DNA from 3 places in the Aeromonas dhakensis genome. Region 1 is predicted to be linked to each of the others. Evidence: predicted binding sites of a transcription regulator. Region 1 holds the regulator's gene; each other region holds the start of a gene.
What was found. The regulator LexA, encoded in region 1, represses DNA repair genes until DNA is damaged. The targets are predictions, from matches to a motif close to ANCTGTNTNNNNANACAGNT.

Region 1 (5,969 bases):
ACGTAGCCGAGGGTTTTACCGTCGCTCAGGTAGTTGGTGATGATGTCGGGATCCAGCAGGTGGTAGAGGAATCCCGGCTTGGCCGCCGCCGCTTCTCCTTCTGCGGGTGCTTCCCCCCCTTCGGAGGCATAGGCCTGGAGTGCACCGCAGCTCAGCAACAACACCAGCAGAAATTTGAATAGCTTCATATGGATGGCTCATCAGCAAGAGATACCCCATTTTTGATGTTGCCATCGGGGCCGTCAAGCACGGATGTTCTTACAATTCTCGATTGATTTACGGATAATAAACCGGATTTTAACCTGATAACGGAAATCTCCGGATGGTGAAGCTGTGAAGTCCGAGTTGACTGTTCCCCTTGTCCGGCTGGAGCCCTGGCGGACTCCCGCGCAGTGCGAGCCGCCCGAGGCCTTGCTGCCCTGGTTGCTGGAGGCGGACTCCATGACCCGGCGCCTGCGCCGCCACAATCGCCACTTTTCGGTGCAACTGCTCGGCAACCGCAGCGTCCCCCTCGATGCCGACGAGCAGCAGCTGGTGGCCGCCGATCATCCGGCTGGCCTGTGCCGCGAGGTGATCCTGCACGGTGATCGGGGGCCGGCCCTGCTGGGCTGGACTCTGTTCGCCGAGGCCGCCTTGCCGGACAGCGGCTTGCGCGAGCTGGGCGAGCAGCCTCTGGGTGAGCGTATCTTCGGTGACGAGCCTGCCCGGCGCGATCACCTGCAACTGGCCTGTTTCGAGATTGCGAGCAATCCCTGGTGCCCGGCCGGCATCGTGTGGGGACGCCGTTCCCGTCTGTTTCTGGGGCAATGGCCACTGCTGGTCCATGAACTCTTCTTGCCCTCTCTGTCATGCAACAAGGAGCTGGAGTGAATCTGTTAACCAAGGAGCGGGGACTGGCCTACGTGCAGTTGGCTCGCATCGACAAGCCCATCGGTACCCTGCTGCTGCTGTGGCCGACCCTGTGGGCGCTGTGGCTGGCGGCCGATGGCCTGCCGGATCTCTGGACCCTGCTGGTGTTCGTGGTGGGGGTGTTTCTGATGCGCTCCGCCGGTTGCGTCATCAACGACTATGCGGATCGCAACTTCGACGGTCACGTCAAGCGTACCGCCGGCCGGCCGCTGCCCATGGGCAAGGTCAAGCCGCGGGAGGTGCTGGCGCTGTTCGCCGTGCTGGCGCTCATCTCGTTCGCCCTGGTGCTGACCATGAACCCGCTCACCATAGGCCTGTCGTTCGCGGCCCTGCTGCTGGCGGTCTGCTACCCCTTCATGAAGCGCTACATCCCGATCCCCCAGCTGGTGCTCGGCATGGCCTTCTCCTGGTCCATTCCCATGGCCTACGCGGCCCAGGCCAACGCCCTGCCGGCCGTGGCCTGGCTGGTGTTTTTCGCCAACCTGCTGTGGACCATCGCCTACGACACCGAGTACGCCATGGTGGATCGGGACGATGACCTCAAGCTCGGCCTCAAGTCGAGCGCCATCCTGTTCGGCCGCCACGACAAGCGGATCATAGGCGCGCTGCAGCTGCTGACCCTGCTGATCCTGCTGCTGGTGGGCCAGCTGAGCGAGCTGGGATCCAGCTACTACTGGTCGTTGCTGGCGGCGGCGGCGCTGTTCGTCTATCAGCAGCGACTGATCCGCGAGCGGGCGCGGGAAGCCTGCTTCCAGGCGTTCCTCAACAACAACTACGTGGGGGCGCTGATCTTCGCCGGGGTGGTGATCAACTACCTGTGAACTCGCGTTCCCCCATGAAAAAGGCCGCAACATGCGGCCTTTTTCATGGGTGTGTACCTGCTCAGGTCCGGTTGCCCGCCTGAATGGTGCGGCGGATCTTGGTGCTGAGCAGCGGCACTATGTTGTCGGCCAGCGCCTGGAAGCGGCCCAGATCCGGCTTGCAGCCCGGATCCAGATAGCCTTCGCTGCGCAGGGTGTGGATCAGGGTGCTGAACAGCTTCTGGTCGAAGAACTCGGGGGCGTTGATGCCGTGCAGGGTGCCGAGGCGCTCCGCCATCATCAGGCCGTCCGCCTCCAGCTGCTCCGCCTCGATACGGGGCTGGGCCAGTACCCTGGTCAGCACGATGGCGTAGCGCTGCAGGGTCTCCTGGATGCTCTCGGCCAAGAGCAGCAGGCGGGTCTGGTTGACCGGATTGACCCAGAAGCCGCCGTCGCGGGCCTCGATCAGCTGCTGGCGCTGCAGTTCGGCCAGCAGGGCATCGATCAGCTCCGGCAGCTCATCCTCTTCGTAGCGCAGGAACAGCTCGGTCTTGAGCAGCGGGTAGATGTCGATGCAGCGGGCAACGATTTCGCTGCGGGAGATCCCCTCGCAGCGCTCGATCAGGGCCGCCACCAGCGAGGGTATGGCGAACAGATGGAGGATGTTGTTGCGGTAGTAGGTCAGCAGGATCGCCTGATAGCGGTCCAGGCTGATGATCTGCCCCAGCTTGTCCTCGCTCACCTCGAACTTGTTGAGCTCCACCGCCTGATCCAGCAGGGTCTTGGCATCCTCGGCCGGCATGGTGCTGTGCGGGCTGTAGGGCACCTGCTTGAGCAGGTCCAGATAGGTGTTGAGCTGGGCCTGCAGTTCGTCGCGGGTGAGGGCGTGGCGTTCGGCGGCCAGCAGCGCCAGTGCGCTCAGGGTCAGGCCGTTGACGGCGGCGGCGCCGTTGATGCGGGTCATCAGCAGCTCGGCCAGCTGGTTGACGGTGCCTGCCATCCACTCGGGGCGTTCCTCCTCGCCGATGTGCTCCTTCCAGGTCGGCACGTGTTCGTTGAGGTAGCTGTTGAGGGTCAGCGGCTCGCCGAAGTTGACGAAGCCGCGGCCGTAGTTGCGCAGCTTGCGCAGGATGCCGAGCACCTGCAGGAAGCTCTCCTTCTCCTTGCGGCTGCCCTTGAGCTCGTTGTGGTAGGTGTTCACCTCCATCACGTGCTCATAACCCAGGTAGACGGGGACGAAGGTGAGCGGTCGATCCAGTCCGCGCATCATGGCCTGCAGGGTCATCGCCAGCATGCCGGTCTTGGGTGGCAGCAGGCGACCGGTACGGGAGCGACCGCCCTCGGTGAAGAACTCCACCGAGTAGCCCTTGGCAAACAGCAGGTTGAGGTATTCCCGGAATACCGTGCTGTAGAGCGGGTTGCCCTTGAAGGTGCGGCGGATGAAGAAGGCGCCGCCGTGGCGGAAGATGGGGCCCGCCGGCCAGAAGTTGAGGTTGATGCCGGCCGCGATGTGGGGCGGCACCATGCCCTGGTGATAGATGACGTAGGAGAGCAGCAGGTAGTCCATGTGGCTGCGATGGCAGGGCACGTAGACGATCTCGTGACCCTCCTGGGCCAGCTGGCGCACCTTCTCGGCGCCGTTGACCGACAGGCCGCGATAGAGCTTGTTCCACAGCCAGCCGAGGAAGCTCTCGCCGAGCCGGATCAACCGGTAGGAGAAGTTGGAGGCGATCTCGTCCATGTAGCCATGAGCCCGTTTCTGGGCTTTATCGAGGCTGATCCCCTCGCGCTGGGCCTCCTCCTCGATGGCCTGCTGGATCACGCCAGAGTCGAGCAACTGCTTGAACAGCAGGTTGCGGTTGGGCAGCTTGGGCCCGGTGGCGGCCAGCTGCTGGCGGCTGAAGTGGGTGCGGGCCACCCGCGCCAGCTTGTGGGCGATGGCCTCGTCGGTGCCGTGCTTGTCCGCCATGTAGCGCAGGGAGAGCGGCGGAGAGAAGCGCACCAGGTTCTCGCGTCCTTTCAGGATCACGATCAGCGCCTTCTTGAGGCGGTTCGGTGCCAGGCTGCTGATGATGTTCCAGCCGGAGGCCTCCTCGCCTTCCCGACCCGGGGCACGGCCCCAGAACAGGGTGACGGGCACCACCTGGATGTCCAGCGCCGGATCCTGCTTGTGCAAATCCAGCAACTGGTGGAACTCCTGCAGGAAGGGGAGCGGCTTGCTGCGCTTGCCGAACAGGGGAGGCGGACGATCCAGACAGACATAGCGCGGCAGCAGCTGGCCGTTCAGCTCCAGCGGCGTGAAGGGGCCGGGCAGACCGAGATCCTCGCAGCACTGCTGCAGGGTCATCAGGTCGGTGATCGAGCTGGTCTTCAGGGCATAGACGATGGGTCTGGCCGGATCCAGCTTGAGTTCCGTGATGGGGTTTTCCGGCAGGCTCTTGTGATTGACCAAGCCGCTGACCGGCCATTGCAAGATGGCTCTGGAAATCTTCTGTCCAATGGACATGTGCGTCTGCTCTCCAAAAAAATGCGGCGTGAGCATAGCAAATCACCGACTGCTTGTCGCCGAGAGGTACGATGAGTCGGCTGCGCGGGATCAAAACCATGGCAAATGAACAGAGGGGCGCGACAAATGTCAGCTGCGGCTTGCCTTGGCCACTGCACTGTATATACTGCCAGTGTGCTGTATAAAAAGACAGGTGCCCATGCTATGAAACCCCTTACTCCCCGCCAGGCCGAAGTGCTGGAGTTGATCAAGGCGAACATGAACGAGACCGGCATGCCGCCGACTCGCGCCGAGATTGCCCAGAAGCTTGGTTTCAAGTCGGCCAACGCGGCCGAGGAACATCTGAAGGCCCTGGCCAAAAAGGGGGTCATCGAGATCATGCCGGGCACGTCCCGCGGCATCCGCCTGCTGCTCGAAGAGGAAGAGCAGCTGGAAGAGAGCGGTCTGCCGCTGATCGGCAAGGTGGCTGCCGGCGAGCCCATCCTGGCGCAGGAACACATCGAGAGCCACTATCAGGTGGATCCCGCCCTGTTCCACCCGCGGGCAGACTTCCTGCTGCGGGTACAGGGCATGAGCATGAAGAACATCGGCATTCTGGATGGCGACCTGCTGGCGGTGCACAAGACCCAGGAGGTACGCAACGGTCAGGTGGTGGTGGCGCGGCTCGACGAAGATGTCACCGTCAAACGCTTCCAGCGCAAGGGCAGCCAGGTGTGGCTGCTGCCGGAGAACGAAGAGCTCTCCCCCATCGAGGTGGATCTCGCCAGCCAGCATCTCACCATCGAGGGGCTGGCGGTCGGTGTCATTCGCAACGCCGACTGGATGTAATTCGTGCCAACAGGGCCTCCCATGGGAAGCCTTGTTGTTTCTGCGCTCCTTTCCCCGTGATTTCAATCAGATCCTGATACCCGGCACTTTTGTCTGCGGACGCTCGCCGCAGGCGATTCATTTCAGATATATCATTTGGTAAGGCTGGCTCACTGGCGTGAGCCTCCCCCCGATGCTCGGCAAGACGCGCAGCTTCGCGTCGCTGGTGGCAGGAACCCCGAGGGCAGCAGGGAATAACAAGCGCTTCGCGCCCGGTGCAGGCAGCATGTGTGCCTCGCCCGGGGGCAGAGGCGTCAGCGGGATAGAAGGGAGAGTGGCCAGCAGGGCGCCGGCAGTCGGCACAACAGCGGCACACTCGCGCAGTCGACACGCGGCAGACATCGGGTCGCCCCTTGCGGTGGTGGACGGTGCCGATCGACGTGACCTGTTGATCAAGGAGGACAGGTATGGCTTCAAGCTCGCCATGGGATCCGGGTCTGGCATCGCCCGTTTCTTCCATCACCCGTTTCATCAAGGGTAACCGGATGACCCGTTTCTACGCGCTCTGGGTACACCACAAGGGCGCCTGCTGGACCATCTGGCTGGGGTGCCCGAAGGACAAGATTGTCCGCCTGGTGCGCCTGTTTCACAGCCATCACGAGCAGGGGTTGGCCGATGATCTCTGGACCGCTCCTGTCATCCCGCTGCGCGCCTCGAGCCGCCGCCTGCACGAGCGGCGCCGACAACAACCTTGACCCGTTGCAACAGCCCCACCTCCCGGTGGGGCTGTCGTTTTGGGCGATTCGGCGTCGCTTTGCAGACCCTGGCGTCATCTTCTGACCAAAGTTGGCCAGCGAACGGGCAACCGTGACAAGGGAGTGACCGGCCCGGTGCTCACTGGGTTACAATAGCCCTTTCATTCTGGCCCGGCTGGCGGGCGTGTCGAC
Region 2 (5,969 bases), 910 kb from region 1:
CGCAGGCTCGGTGTTCCACTCAGCCTCGATGGCCGCCAGTTTCACCTTCTGCACTTCACCTGTCTCGTAGCCGGACTCGTCACCGAGGATCAGCACGGAGAGGATGGACGCCATGCCGAACGCGGCCGCGATGGCGAAAGAGCGACGGGCGAAGGCCACGTCACGATGCTTGAGCAGGTAGTAGGAAGAGATGCCCAGTACGAACATGGCGCCTGTGGTATAGCCTGCCGCCACTGTGTGGACGAACTTCACCTGGGCAACCGGGTTGAACACCAGATCGGCGAAGCTCACCATCTCCATGCGCATGGTTTCGAAGTTGAACTCGGCACCGACCGGGTTCTGCATCCAGCCGTTGGCAACCAGGATCCAGAGCGCGGAGAGGTTGGTCCCGAGCGCCATCAACCAGGTCGCAGCCAGGTGCTGACGCTTGGAGAGCCGATCCCAGCCGAAGAAGAACATACCGACGAAGGTGGATTCCAGGAAGAATGCCATCAGACCTTCGATGGCCAGCGGGGCCCCAAAGATATCGCCGACATAGTGGGAGTAGTAGGCCCAGTTGGTACCAAACTGGAACTCCATGGTCAGCCCTGTGGTGACCCCGAGGGCAAAGTTGATACCAAACAACTTGCCCCAGAACTTGGTCATGTCCCGGTAGACAGGGTTGTTGGTCATCACATAGACAGACTCCATGATCGCCAGAATGAAGGCCATTCCGAGCGTCAAGGGCACAAACAGGAAGTGATAAAGGGCCGTCGCAGCGAATTGGAACCGCGATAGGTCTACCACATGCTCAGCAATCATGATGTTTCCTCACCGATTATTGGCACGGCTATTTTAAGTTTTAAGACAAAGCTTCCGTTGGAAGTCCCCGAATTATCGGTCATGTTCCAGTTTTGCACTGACGACCGGATTCGACTGCCACCACATTAACAACAAGGCAATAATAGGGAACAAAAAAAGCTAATGTTTAACAATTGCAAAACAATCAAGCTTGCTTTATTCCCGCCCATAATGACCTGAGTTTTATATCACCTTTATTTGATTGAAATCAATGTAAAACCACCATCAATACATGCCTTTCAAAGGCATTTTCACGACCCTTTCCATTTATTTTAGAGAGCTGGGTCACAAAAAAATAAAAATCGCAAATCATTGATTTAAATCAACTTTAATCTTGAAGCAAATAAGTAATGCTTCTGTTAAAAAACAACTCTCAAGGGTGTTTTCATCATGTTTCCCTCGCTTGTCCCCAGCCAGAATAAAACTAATTAAAAACCAATAAAAACGCATATCCATGCTAATTCGACAAGACCATCAAATGATTAGTTAATCTAATCTGAGATGGGTAATTTTTCTTGTTTGTCCGAGTCCGACAGAGCTCCTACAATGCGCCTCGCAGTGAGGGCATACCCTTGGATACAGGCCGGTCAATCTGGGTTCCCGGTACGTATTCGATGAACATTTCGAACCTGTCTATTGGAATTAAAGATGAAAAAGTTTGTTGCTAAAACCATCCGTTACTACAAGCTTTCGTTCGTTCAGCTCTATCAAATGAACCGACTCTGAGGCCTCGCGACGGCTCATTCCGTTTTTTACCGGTCTGTCTCCAGACGCACTCACTGTCTGTGAACATCCATCCTGAATTGTCTTTGCCCACCGCATCCGCAGTGGGCTTTTTTTGCCCGGATAACAAAAAACCGCCCTTGAAGGCGGTTTTTTGTTCAATCAGCTGTTTTTACCCTTCATCTGGCCGTTGCAGGCCAAAATGCGCATAAGCTCTTGGTGTCGCGATCCGCCCTCTGGGTGTACGTTGCAGGAAGCCCTGCTGGATCAGATAGGGTTCGAGCACATCTTCGATGGTGTCCTTCTCCTCGCCGATGGCCGCAGCCAGGTTGTCGAGCCCCACCGGCCCCCCCAGAAACTTGTCTATGACAGCCAACAATAGCTTGCGGTCCATGAAGTCGAACCCTTCGTTATCCACGTCCAGCATGTCCATGGCTCGGGCCGCTATGGGTCCGTCAATCCGGCCGTCGGATTTCACCTGGGCAAAATCCCGTACCCGGCGCAACAAACGGTTAGCAATTCGCGGCGTCCCGCGCGAGCGACGCGCCACCTCCAGCGCGCCGTCTTCCGTCATGTCGAGCCCGAGGCAGCGGGCGCTGCGGGCGACGATGTCGGTCAGATCCCTGACGTTGTAGAACTCGAGGCGCTGCACGATACCGAAGCGATCCCGCAGCGGGCTGGTGAGAGAGCCGGCCCGGGTCGTCGCGCCGATCAGGGTGAAGGGGGGCAGGTCGAGCTTGATGGAGCGCGCCGCCGGCCCCTCCCCGATCATGATGTCGAGCTGGTAATCCTCCATCGCCGGGTAGAGCACCTCCTCCACCACAGGGCTGAGGCGGTGGATCTCGTCGATGAACAGCACGTCGTTCGGCTCGAGGTTGGTGAGCAGCGCCGCCAGATCGCCGGCCTTCTCCAGCACGGGGCCGGAGGTGGTCTTGATGTTGACCCCCATCTCGTTGGCCACTATGTTGGCGAGCGTGGTCTTGCCAAGCCCGGGCGGGCCGAAGATCAACAGGTGATCGAGCGCCTCGCCGCGCTGGCGCGCCGCCGCGATGAAGATCTCCATCTGTTCGCAGACCGGATCCTGGCCGGTGTAATCGGCCAGCAGCTTGGGCCGGATGGCCCGATCGATGACTTCTTCCTCACGCCCGCCAGCGGCGGAAATGAGGCGATCCGCTTCAATCATTCTCTACCTCACACCAGGCTGCGCAGCGCTTCACGGATGATATCTTCCACCGACATGCCATCCACCGCCACCTTGCTGACGATCTGGCTGGCCTGCTGCGGCTTGTAACCGAGTGCTACCAGCGCACTGGCGGCCTCTTCGCTCGAATCCGGCGCCCACAGGGCACTCTCCTTCGCGGGCAGGGTGATCTCGGCCGGCGAGAAGAGATCGTGGCTGACCCACCCCTTGAGCCTGTCCTTCATCTCCACCACCAGCCGCTCGGCAGTCTTCTTGCCAACCCCTGGCAACTTGACCAGGGAGCTTATCTCCTCGCGCTCGACACTCAGCACGAACTGGGTGGCGGTCATGCCGGAGAGGATGGCCAGCGCCAGCTTGGGGCCGACCCCGTTGGTCTTGATCAACTCGCGAAACAGCGCCCGCTCCTGCTTGTGATTGAAGCCGTACAGCAGTTGGGCGTCTTCCCGCACCACGAAATGGGTGTGAATGACCGCTTCCTTGCCGATCTCGGGCAGATCATAGAAGCAGCTCATGGGCATGTGCACCTCATAGCCCACGCCCCCGACCTCCAGCAATACCTCGGGGGGTTGTTTCTCAATGACTACGCCTCTCAAGCGACCAATCACGGCTCTCTCCTCGCCAAACCAGCTATCTGTAAATTGGTTCATAGCATAAAGAATAACTGGATAAGTATCCAGCATAGGGCGGCGGGACCACAGCGGATTTTCGGCACATTCGTGCGTTCCAAGCCATGCTTGGATCCGAGCCGGGCAACAACTTTATTTTCCATCTGGCATGGCATTTTGTTGCCACTGATAAAACACTAAATTGGGTTTGTTTGGAGCCAAGGAAGGTCCTTAATCATGAAAATCGTCACCACATCGAACCTGGGGCTGGCCATTCTGCTCAGCTGCACGCTGGGCATGGGCGTCGTCGGCTGGTATGGCAGCCAGCGGCTGGCGGATCTGCTCTCCTATGTGCTGGGTGCCGCCTGGCAGACTGCAGACGGCGCCATGGAGGGCTCCATCGAGCTCGGCAACCAGTCGCTCTACATCCAGAAGATGCTCAGAGGCATGTCCCTCAACGAGCAGGAGCTGCAGCAGGCCAGAACCGCCACCGCCGACGCCATGCGCCGGGTGGGCGAAGGTCGGCTCATCGATGACGCCGCCATCAACACCATGAACCAGCAGCATCAGGTCTACCAGCAGCAGCAGGAACAGCTGCTGGCGCTCTACCAGACGTTTACCCGCCTCGATCAGGCGCTGCGCGCCAGCTCTGAACGCATGTCCCGCCTCTCGACCCAGCTCGAGGTGGTGGGTGATGGCGCGGTCGAGAGCCTCACCCAGTCACCGGATCAGGCCATCAGCTGGAATGGCGGCCTGGCAACCCGCTGGCACGCGGCCGATGGCGGCATGGAGGCCAATATAGGCTTCCTGCGTCAGCTCTATGCGTTGGAGAAGATGCAGAGCGAAGGGCTCACCCCCGCCATCCAGAGCGAGATGGAGGAGGCGACCCGCTTCTACCGGGAGGCGGTCGACGCCATGCTGGCCAGCGGACTGTTTGATGTGCCCGCTGAGGGGGAGTTTGCCGGCCAGTCGCTGGCAACCCAGTATCGGGCGCTGGAAACCGAGGTTCAGCAATTGATGGTGCAGTGGATGGCAGCCCTTGGCGAATATCAACGCCAGCTGACCAGCTATGAGCGCAGCGCCGATCAGCTCAAGAAATTGCTGGTCGACGTGGAGGCAAAGGGCGATGCCACGGTCGAGGATCAGGTGGGTCAGCTCAACACCATCATCAACCATACCAAGAGTCTGATCCTGGGCGGCCTGCTGTTCAGCCTGCTGATCGTGACCCTGTGCGGCTTCTGGCTGGTGCGCGCCATCGTGCGGCCCCTGCTGCAAGTCAATCGGCGCATGCAGGACATCGCAGCCGGTGAAGGGGATCTCAACGCCCGCATCAACCTCAGGCGTGACGACGAAATCGGCTCGCTGGCCGGCAGCGTGGATCGCTTCATCGAGAAGCTGCAGAAGATGATCAGCTCCACCATGGACAACAATCAGCACATCAGCGAGCACGTGCACACCTCGGTCAACCGGGTTCAGGCCATCAGCCAGAGCAGCCGCCAGACGGCCGAACATGCCCAGGCGCTGCACCATGACAGCGAGCAGATGGTGCAGGTGGCCACCACCATCTCGGACAACTGCAGCCTGGCGGCGCAAAATGCCAACGAGGTGCGCCAGCTCACCACCGAGAGCAGTCAGTATGTCTCCTCCGCCAGCGCTGGCATGCAGCGGGTGGTGATGGAGGTGGGCGAATGCGCCACCGCCATCAACGCCCTCAAGGAGCAGGCCAGCCAGATAGGCCAGATCATCTCCACCATCAGCGGCATTTCCGAGCAGACCAATCTGCTGGCGCTCAACGCCGCCATCGAGGCCGCCCGGGCCGGCGAGATGGGCCGCGGCTTTGCGGTGGTGGCCGACGAAGTGCGCACCCTGGCCAATCGCACCGCCTCCTCCAGCGCCGAGATCAACGAGGTGATCAACAGCATCCAGCAGCAGACCGAAACCGCCTACCTGATGATGCAGCGCAACCTGAAGACGGTGGAGTCGGGCATGGCGGATTCCGACAACACCAAGCAGATCCTGTTCAAGGTGGAGGGCGCCATCGACCACCTGGCGGACATGGTACAGCAGGTGGCGGACGCCACCGGCCAGCTCTCCCATACCCTGAGCCACACCTCGGACAAGGTCTCCGGCATCAGCCAGCAGGCCCAGACTGGCGAGCAGGAGGCGCAGGAGTGTCTGCAACTGGCCTCCTCTCTCCATCAGGCCAGCCTGCTGCAACAGCGGTTGCTGTCGCAATTTCGGGTCTAACCGCAGCGGGGGCGACGCCCCCGCTTTCTCCCATCGTACGAATTTAGCCCTTGGGCCGCAGGGCCCGTCCTGTTAAAATTCCGCTCTTGAAATTATCCAGGGCCCCGCCGCCCGTCTTAGCTAAGGTCTACCGCGATGCGTACCAGCCAATATCTGCTTTCCACTCTCAAGGAAACCCCGTCCGACGCCGAGATCATCAGCCATCAGCTGATGCTGCGCGCCGGCATGATCCGCAAACTGGCCTCCGGCATGTATGCCTGGCTGCCGTCCGGTCTGCGGGTTCTGAAAAAAATCGAGAACATTGTTCGCGAAGAGATGAACAATGCTGGTGCCATCGAAGTCTCCATGCCGGT
Region 3 (5,969 bases), 1.4 Mb from region 1:
GGTCTGATACTGCTGACCGAGCGGACTGCCCAGGGTGACGTCGAAGCCGTCCACCCCGGCAACACGGCCCTGACTGCTCACCAGCAGCACCTTGCCCTGCCCCTCATAGAGCTCCTGATCCATCTCCTTGACCAGACTCTGCAGCGCGGTCAGCGAGATATCGACCCCGACCATGCCGAGCAGCTTGTCTTGCTCCAGCAGAGGCACTGTCACCGAGGTCATCAATACCTTTTGCGACCCCACATCGTCCAGATAAGGCTCCAGCAGACAGAGGGCCTTGCTGCGAATGCTGCAGCGATACCACTCGTTCTCCACCCCGCCGGCCGCGGTCGGGCTCTCGTCCGCCAGCACGGATTCGTCCTGCACCTCGGGTTCAATCTTGCCGTCGACCCGCGCCCAGTAGGTGGAGAAACGCCCCTGATCGTTGGAGCCCAGCGCGCTGGAGCCGTGGTAGTTGCTGTCTTCGCCGTCGAGCTGGTCCGGCTCGAACACCGCATAGACGCCGAGCAGGTGATCGGAGGAGGCGGCCGCGTCATGCAGTTGCTGGTTGACGGCGGTACGCAGTGATTCGGAGGAGCCGAAATTGTCGGCCGCGTTCTTGCGCTGGAACAGGATCCCCTGGCCCAGCAGGGTTGCCCGGAAGTAGGCCTCGTCCAGATAACTGGTCACCTTGGCCGCCTGCTCCGAGCCCATCGCCTTCATCCAGTTTTCGGCCGCACTCTGGGCTTCCGCCGTGGTAGAAGTCAGCACCTGATCCTGCATGTTGGCAGCACTGAAGAGAGAAGAGGCCACCAGGGCACCGGCACTGGCCAACAAACAACAACCGGCGATCAGGGTGATCCGCCCCTGAACAGAAAGAGAACTCATGCCACCATTTCCTAGCTTCATACTGATGTGATCAGTGTATCGGTTTTAGAAACAAAAACTTAACCTTATCACGCTAAATCCAGGGCAAGTTGGTTCACTTCGCCGGCCGCCGGCAGGCCGACCACCAATCCCAGTAGCCGAATGGGTTTGCCCTGTGCCCGCAGCAAACCTTCGTGCAACAGATCGTGAAACCGCTCCGGCTGGTAACCCCCGCGCCGGTAGACGGTGGTCTGCTGGAAATCGGCAAACTTGAGCTTGATCCCCTGCCCCATCAACTGCTCCTTGCCGTGGCTGGCCGAGAATCGCTGCTCCAGCTCGGGAATGAGCCTGCTCAGTACCTGCCAACAGGCGGCCTCATCCAGCACGTCGCTGGCCAGGGTGGTCTCCACCCCTATGGTCTTGCGCACCCGCTGGGCCTGTACCGGCTGCTCGTCGTGGCCCCAGATCCGCCCGGCCAGCATCTCCCCGAGCTTGCCGAAACGGGCTATCAGCTCCTCGTTGCCGAGCTGACGTGCATCTTCGCAGGAGTAAAGGCCGAGCGACTCCAGCCGATCCGCGGTCTTGCGACCGATGCCGGGCAGCTTGCCGAGGGGCAGCTGGCGCACGAACTCATCCACCTCCTGCGGGCGGATCACGAACAGGCCGTCCGGCTTGCGCTGCTCGGAGGCGAGCTTGGCCAGAAACTTGTTCGGCGCCACCCCGGCCGAGGCGGTCAGCCCCAGTTCGGCATTGATCGCGGCGCGGATCTCGCGGGCCATCAGGGTGGCACTGCCGCCACAGCAGGGGCTCATCGTCACGTCGAGATAGGCCTCATCGAGGGAGAGCGGCTCCACCTGCTCGGTGTAGCGCAGAAAGATGGCCCGCAGCTGGCGGGAGACCTCCTTGTAGACCGCCATCCGGCCGGGAATGAGCACCAGCGGCGGGCAGAGCTTGCGTGCCAGCGCGCTCGGCATGGCGGAGCGCACCCCGAAGCGGCGCGCCACATAGTTGCAGGTCGAGATGACACCGCGCCTGTCCGCCGAGCCGCCGATGGCCAGCGGTACCTCGCGCAGGGCCGGGTTGTCCCGCATCTCTACCGCGGCATAGAAGCAGTCCATGTCGATGTGAATGATCTTGCGCATACCACTGTACGAATAAACAGGTGACCTGCCTATGCTAACCCAGCCCTGCCATTTCTGCCATCGGCATGAAATGACCGGCAGACATAGACTCTTAAGGCACCATTTATAATCCATCGCACAAGGAGAATGAGATGAAGGGAGTCTGGCCGGGGTTGGCTCTGGGGCTCTGCCTGCTGCTGCCGCAGCAGAGCACTGGCAAGGACAATCCGACCGCCGAGTGTAGCTGGTTGCACGAGCGCATCGAGGCGCTGGAAAAGGCCATCAAACAGGGAGACGAGCTGGGTACGCAGGAGGAGCTGGCACGCTGGCGGGCCGAATTCAACAAGAAGGAGTGCCAGCGCTACGACTACTGAGCGCTCGCCATAAAGAACGGGCTGACCCAAGGGTCAGCCCGTTTTGCTTTCGACATGGGTGCGAGTGCCCCTGCCCGCTCAGATGATCCGGTTCTCGGCCAGCATCTTGCGACGGGCCTCTTCCTTGGCCATCTTCTTCTTGCGGTTGTCGCAGGGTTCCGGGCAATCACACTCTTTTTCGATACCTATGCTGCCAAGTCCGCCACAGGAGCCGGAGATGGTCTTCTTCTGGAAGATGTAGCCGATGGCCATGGCCACCACCACCACCAGAAACACCCCGAAGGTGATCAAAAAAATCTGCATGTTACCGCCCCTTATTTTCTAACCAGATACTGTTTGAAGGCATCGGAGTAAGACTCCTCGAAACCCTCATCCGTCTTGGTGATCACGAAAATGGCCAGCCCCCGCTCCTTGGCGTAGGCCAGGCTCTTCTCGGGTCCGAGCACCATGAACACGGTCGCCAGCCCGTCTGCAGTCATGCAGGAGGGGTGGATCACGGTCACCGACACCATCCGGTGCTGAATAGGCTTGCCGGTCATGGGATCGATGGTGTGGGAGAAGCGCTTGCCGTCCAGCTCGTAATAGTTGCGGTACTCGCCCGAGGTCGCCACCCCGTTGTCGCCCGCCACTATCACCTCCTGCACCGAGCCGGCGTTGGCCGTCGGTTTCTCGATGGCGACGCGCCAGGGGTGACCCTTGCCGTTGACGCCATTGATCCGCAATTCGCCGCCGATCTCAACCAGATAGTTGCGCGAACCCAGGGACTCCAGATACTCGGCCACCTTGTCGACGCCAAAGCCCTTGGCAATGGCGGAGAGATCCACGTAGAGATCCGGGATGTCCTTTTGCAGGGTATCGGCATCGACGGAGGTGATCACGTGCAGATTGCCGAGCCCGGTCTTCTGGCGGGTCTGGGTGATCAGCTCGTCAGACGGCGTCTTGGTCGGGCGCGCGTCGGGTCCGAAGCCCCACAGATTGACCAAGGGGCCGACGGTGACGTCCAGCGCCCCGCGGCTCTCACGGCCAATGTGAATGGCCTCGGTCACCACCCGCGCGGTATCGCGGGAGACCACCACGGGCGTCGAGCTGCGGTGCTGGTTGAAGCGCGACAGCTCGGAGTCCGGCCGGTAGGTCGACATCTGATCGTTCACCCGCTCCAGCAGTACATCGACCTCGGCCTGGAACTTGGCGGGATCGGTGATGACGTTGTCCGCCACCTTGATGGAGTAGTAGGTACCCATGGTGCTGCCGGTGATGTGAATTTCCGGCTTCGATTGGACCGTTTGTTCCTGACCGCACCCAGTCAAGAAAAAGGCTAGCCCGAAGGCTAGCCAGGTCTTTACAACACTGTGCATTGATTAACCACCAAAGTCATCCAGCAGGATGTTCTCGTCTTCAACGCCGAGGTTTTTCAGCATGTTGATGACGGCAGCGTTCATCACGGGAGGACCGCACATGTAGAACTCGCAATCTTCCGGCGCCTCGTGGTTCTTGAGATAGTTCTCGAACAGCACGTTGTGGATGAAGCCGGTGTAGCCGTCCCAGTTGTCTTCCGGTTGCGGATCAGACAGGGCCACGTGCCACTGGAAGTTGTCGTTCTCGGCCTGCAGCATGTCGAAGTCTTCGACATAGAACATCTCGCGCTTGGAACGGGCACCGTACCAGAAGCTCATCTTGCGCTTGGTCTTCAGACGGCGCAGCTGATCGAAGATGTGAGAACGCATCGGCGCCATACCGGCACCACCACCGATGAACACCATTTCCGCGTCGGTGTCCTTGGCGAAGAACTCGCCGAACGGACCGGAGATGGTCACCTTGTCGCCCGCCTTCAGGCTGAAGATGTAGGAGGACATCTGGCCGGGAGGGGCAGTCCAGTTGCTGGGCGGCGGGGTCGCGATCCGCACGTTCAGCATGATGATGCCGAACTCTTCCGGATAGTTGGCCATGGAGTAGGCACGGATGATCGGCTCGTTGACCTTGGACTCCAGCTCGAAGATCTTGAAGCGATCCCAGTCACCGCGATATTCGGTGGGAATATCGAAGTTCTTGTACTGCACGTGGTGGGCAGGCGCTTCGATCTGGATATAACCACCGGCGCGGAACGGCACGCTCTCGCCATCGGGGATCTGCAGCTTGAGCTCCTTGATGAAGGTGGCCTTGTTGTCATTGGAGATGACGGTACATTCCCACTTCTTCACGCCGAAGATCTCTTCCGGCAGCTCGATGTCCATGTCGGAACGAACGGTGACCTGACAGGCCAGACGCTCGCCGTGACGGGCTTCGCCCTTGCTGATGTGATCCAGCTCGGTCGGCAGGATGTCGCCGCCGCCGGATTTCACCCGTACCTTGCACTGACCACAGGAGCCGCCGCCGCCGCAGGCGGAGGAGACGAAGATACCGCTGCCGGCCAGCACGCCGAGCAGCTTGCCACCCGCCGGGCTGGTCACAGCCTTGGCCGGGTCGCCGTTGATGCTGATTGTCACGTCACCGGCGGTCACCAGCTTGGACTTGGCGAACAGAATGACTGCCACCAAGGCCAGCAGGATCACGGTGAACATGACCACACCCAGAATAATTTCCATCTATATTTCCTTTCCGATTACAGGGAAATACCAGAGAAGGACATGAAGCCCAGCGCCATCAGACCCGCGGTGATGAAGGTGATGCCGAGACCACGCAGGCCTTCCGGAACATCGGAGTACTTCATCTTCTCGCGGATCCCCGCCATCGCCACGATGGCAAGCATCCAGCCGGCTCCAGAACCCACGCCATACACCACGGACTCAACGAAGTTGTAGTCACGCTGCACCATGAAGGAGACGCCACCGAAGATGGCGCAGTTCACTGTGATGAGCGGCAGGAAGATACCGAGGGCGTTGTAGAGGGCCGGGAAATACTTGTCCAGCGCCATCTCCAGGATCTGTACCAGGGCCGCAATCACCCCGATGAAGGTGATGAAGCTCAGGAAGCTCAGATCCAGACCGGACACCAGGGCACCGTCTTTGAGCACGTAGTTGTAGATCAGGTTGTTGGCCGGCACGGCCACGGTCTGAACCACGATAACGGCGACACCCAGGCCCATGGCGGTCTTGACCTTCTTGGACACCGCCAGGAAGGTACACATCCCCAGGAAGAAGGAGAGCGCCAGGTTCTCGATGAAGATCGAGCGAATCAACAGACTGATATAGTGTTCCATACCTTAATCCTTCGCCTCCACCTGCTTGGGATCCTTGGTGCGTACGCCCCAGATGATCAGACCAATGATGAAGAACGCACTCGGCGGCAGCAGCAGCAGGCCGTTCGGCACATACCAGCCACCATTGTTCACCAGCGGCAGCAGTTCGATGCCGAACCAGGTGCCGGAGCCCAGGATTTCACGCACGGTGGCCACGGTCAGCAGCACGGCGCCATAACCCAGACCGTTGCCGATACCATCCAGGAAGGAGGGCAGCGGGGCACTCTTCATGGCGTAGGCTTCGGCACGGCCCATCACGATACAGTTGGTGATGATGAGGCCGACGAACACCGACAGCTGTTTGGAGATGTCGTAGGCATACGCCTTGAGCACCTGGTCAACCACGATAACCAGCGAGGCAATCACCGCCATCTGGGCGATGATCCGCACGCT

Region 2: a site for LexA is predicted at 3,424-3,443, ahead of ruvA (Holliday junction branch migration protein RuvA). Genes of this name have one in related genera too.
Region 3: a site for LexA is predicted at 1,991-2,010, ahead of dinB (DNA polymerase IV). Genes of this name have one in related genera too.

Annotation. Positions count from the first base shown of each region.
Region 1 covers NZ_CP023141.1:938,096-944,064, forward strand. The annotation lists gene CK627_RS04655 (flagellar basal body-associated FliL family protein) at 1-188, opposite strand, end outside; gene CK627_RS04660 (chorismate--pyruvate lyase family protein) at 334-870, shown strand; gene ubiA (4-hydroxybenzoate octaprenyltransferase) at 867-1,730, shown strand; gene plsB (glycerol-3-phosphate 1-O-acyltransferase PlsB) at 1,792-4,215, opposite strand; gene lexA (transcriptional repressor LexA) at 4,420-5,043, shown strand; gene CK627_RS04685 (hypothetical protein) at 5,490-5,777, shown strand.
Region 2 covers NZ_CP023141.1:31,602-37,570, forward strand. The annotation lists gene cydA (cytochrome ubiquinol oxidase subunit I) at 1-801, opposite strand, end outside; gene ruvB (Holliday junction branch migration DNA helicase RuvB) at 1,736-2,746, opposite strand; gene ruvA (Holliday junction branch migration protein RuvA) at 2,755-3,369, opposite strand; gene CK627_RS00235 (methyl-accepting chemotaxis protein) at 3,607-5,616, shown strand; gene CK627_RS00240 (proline--tRNA ligase) at 5,752-5,969, shown strand, end outside.
Region 3 covers NZ_CP023141.1:4,426,987-4,432,955, forward strand. The annotation lists gene CK627_RS20410 (methyl-accepting chemotaxis protein) at 1-867, opposite strand, end outside; gene dinB (DNA polymerase IV) at 936-1,988, opposite strand; gene CK627_RS20420 (hypothetical protein) at 2,120-2,341, shown strand; gene nqrM ((Na+)-NQR maturation NqrM) at 2,420-2,644, opposite strand; gene CK627_RS20430 (FAD:protein FMN transferase ApbE) at 2,656-3,696, opposite strand; gene nqrF (NADH:ubiquinone reductase (Na(+)-transporting) subunit F) at 3,700-4,923, opposite strand; gene nqrE (NADH:ubiquinone reductase (Na(+)-transporting) subunit E) at 4,941-5,537, opposite strand; gene CK627_RS20445 (NADH:ubiquinone reductase (Na(+)-transporting) subunit D) at 5,541-5,969, opposite strand, start outside.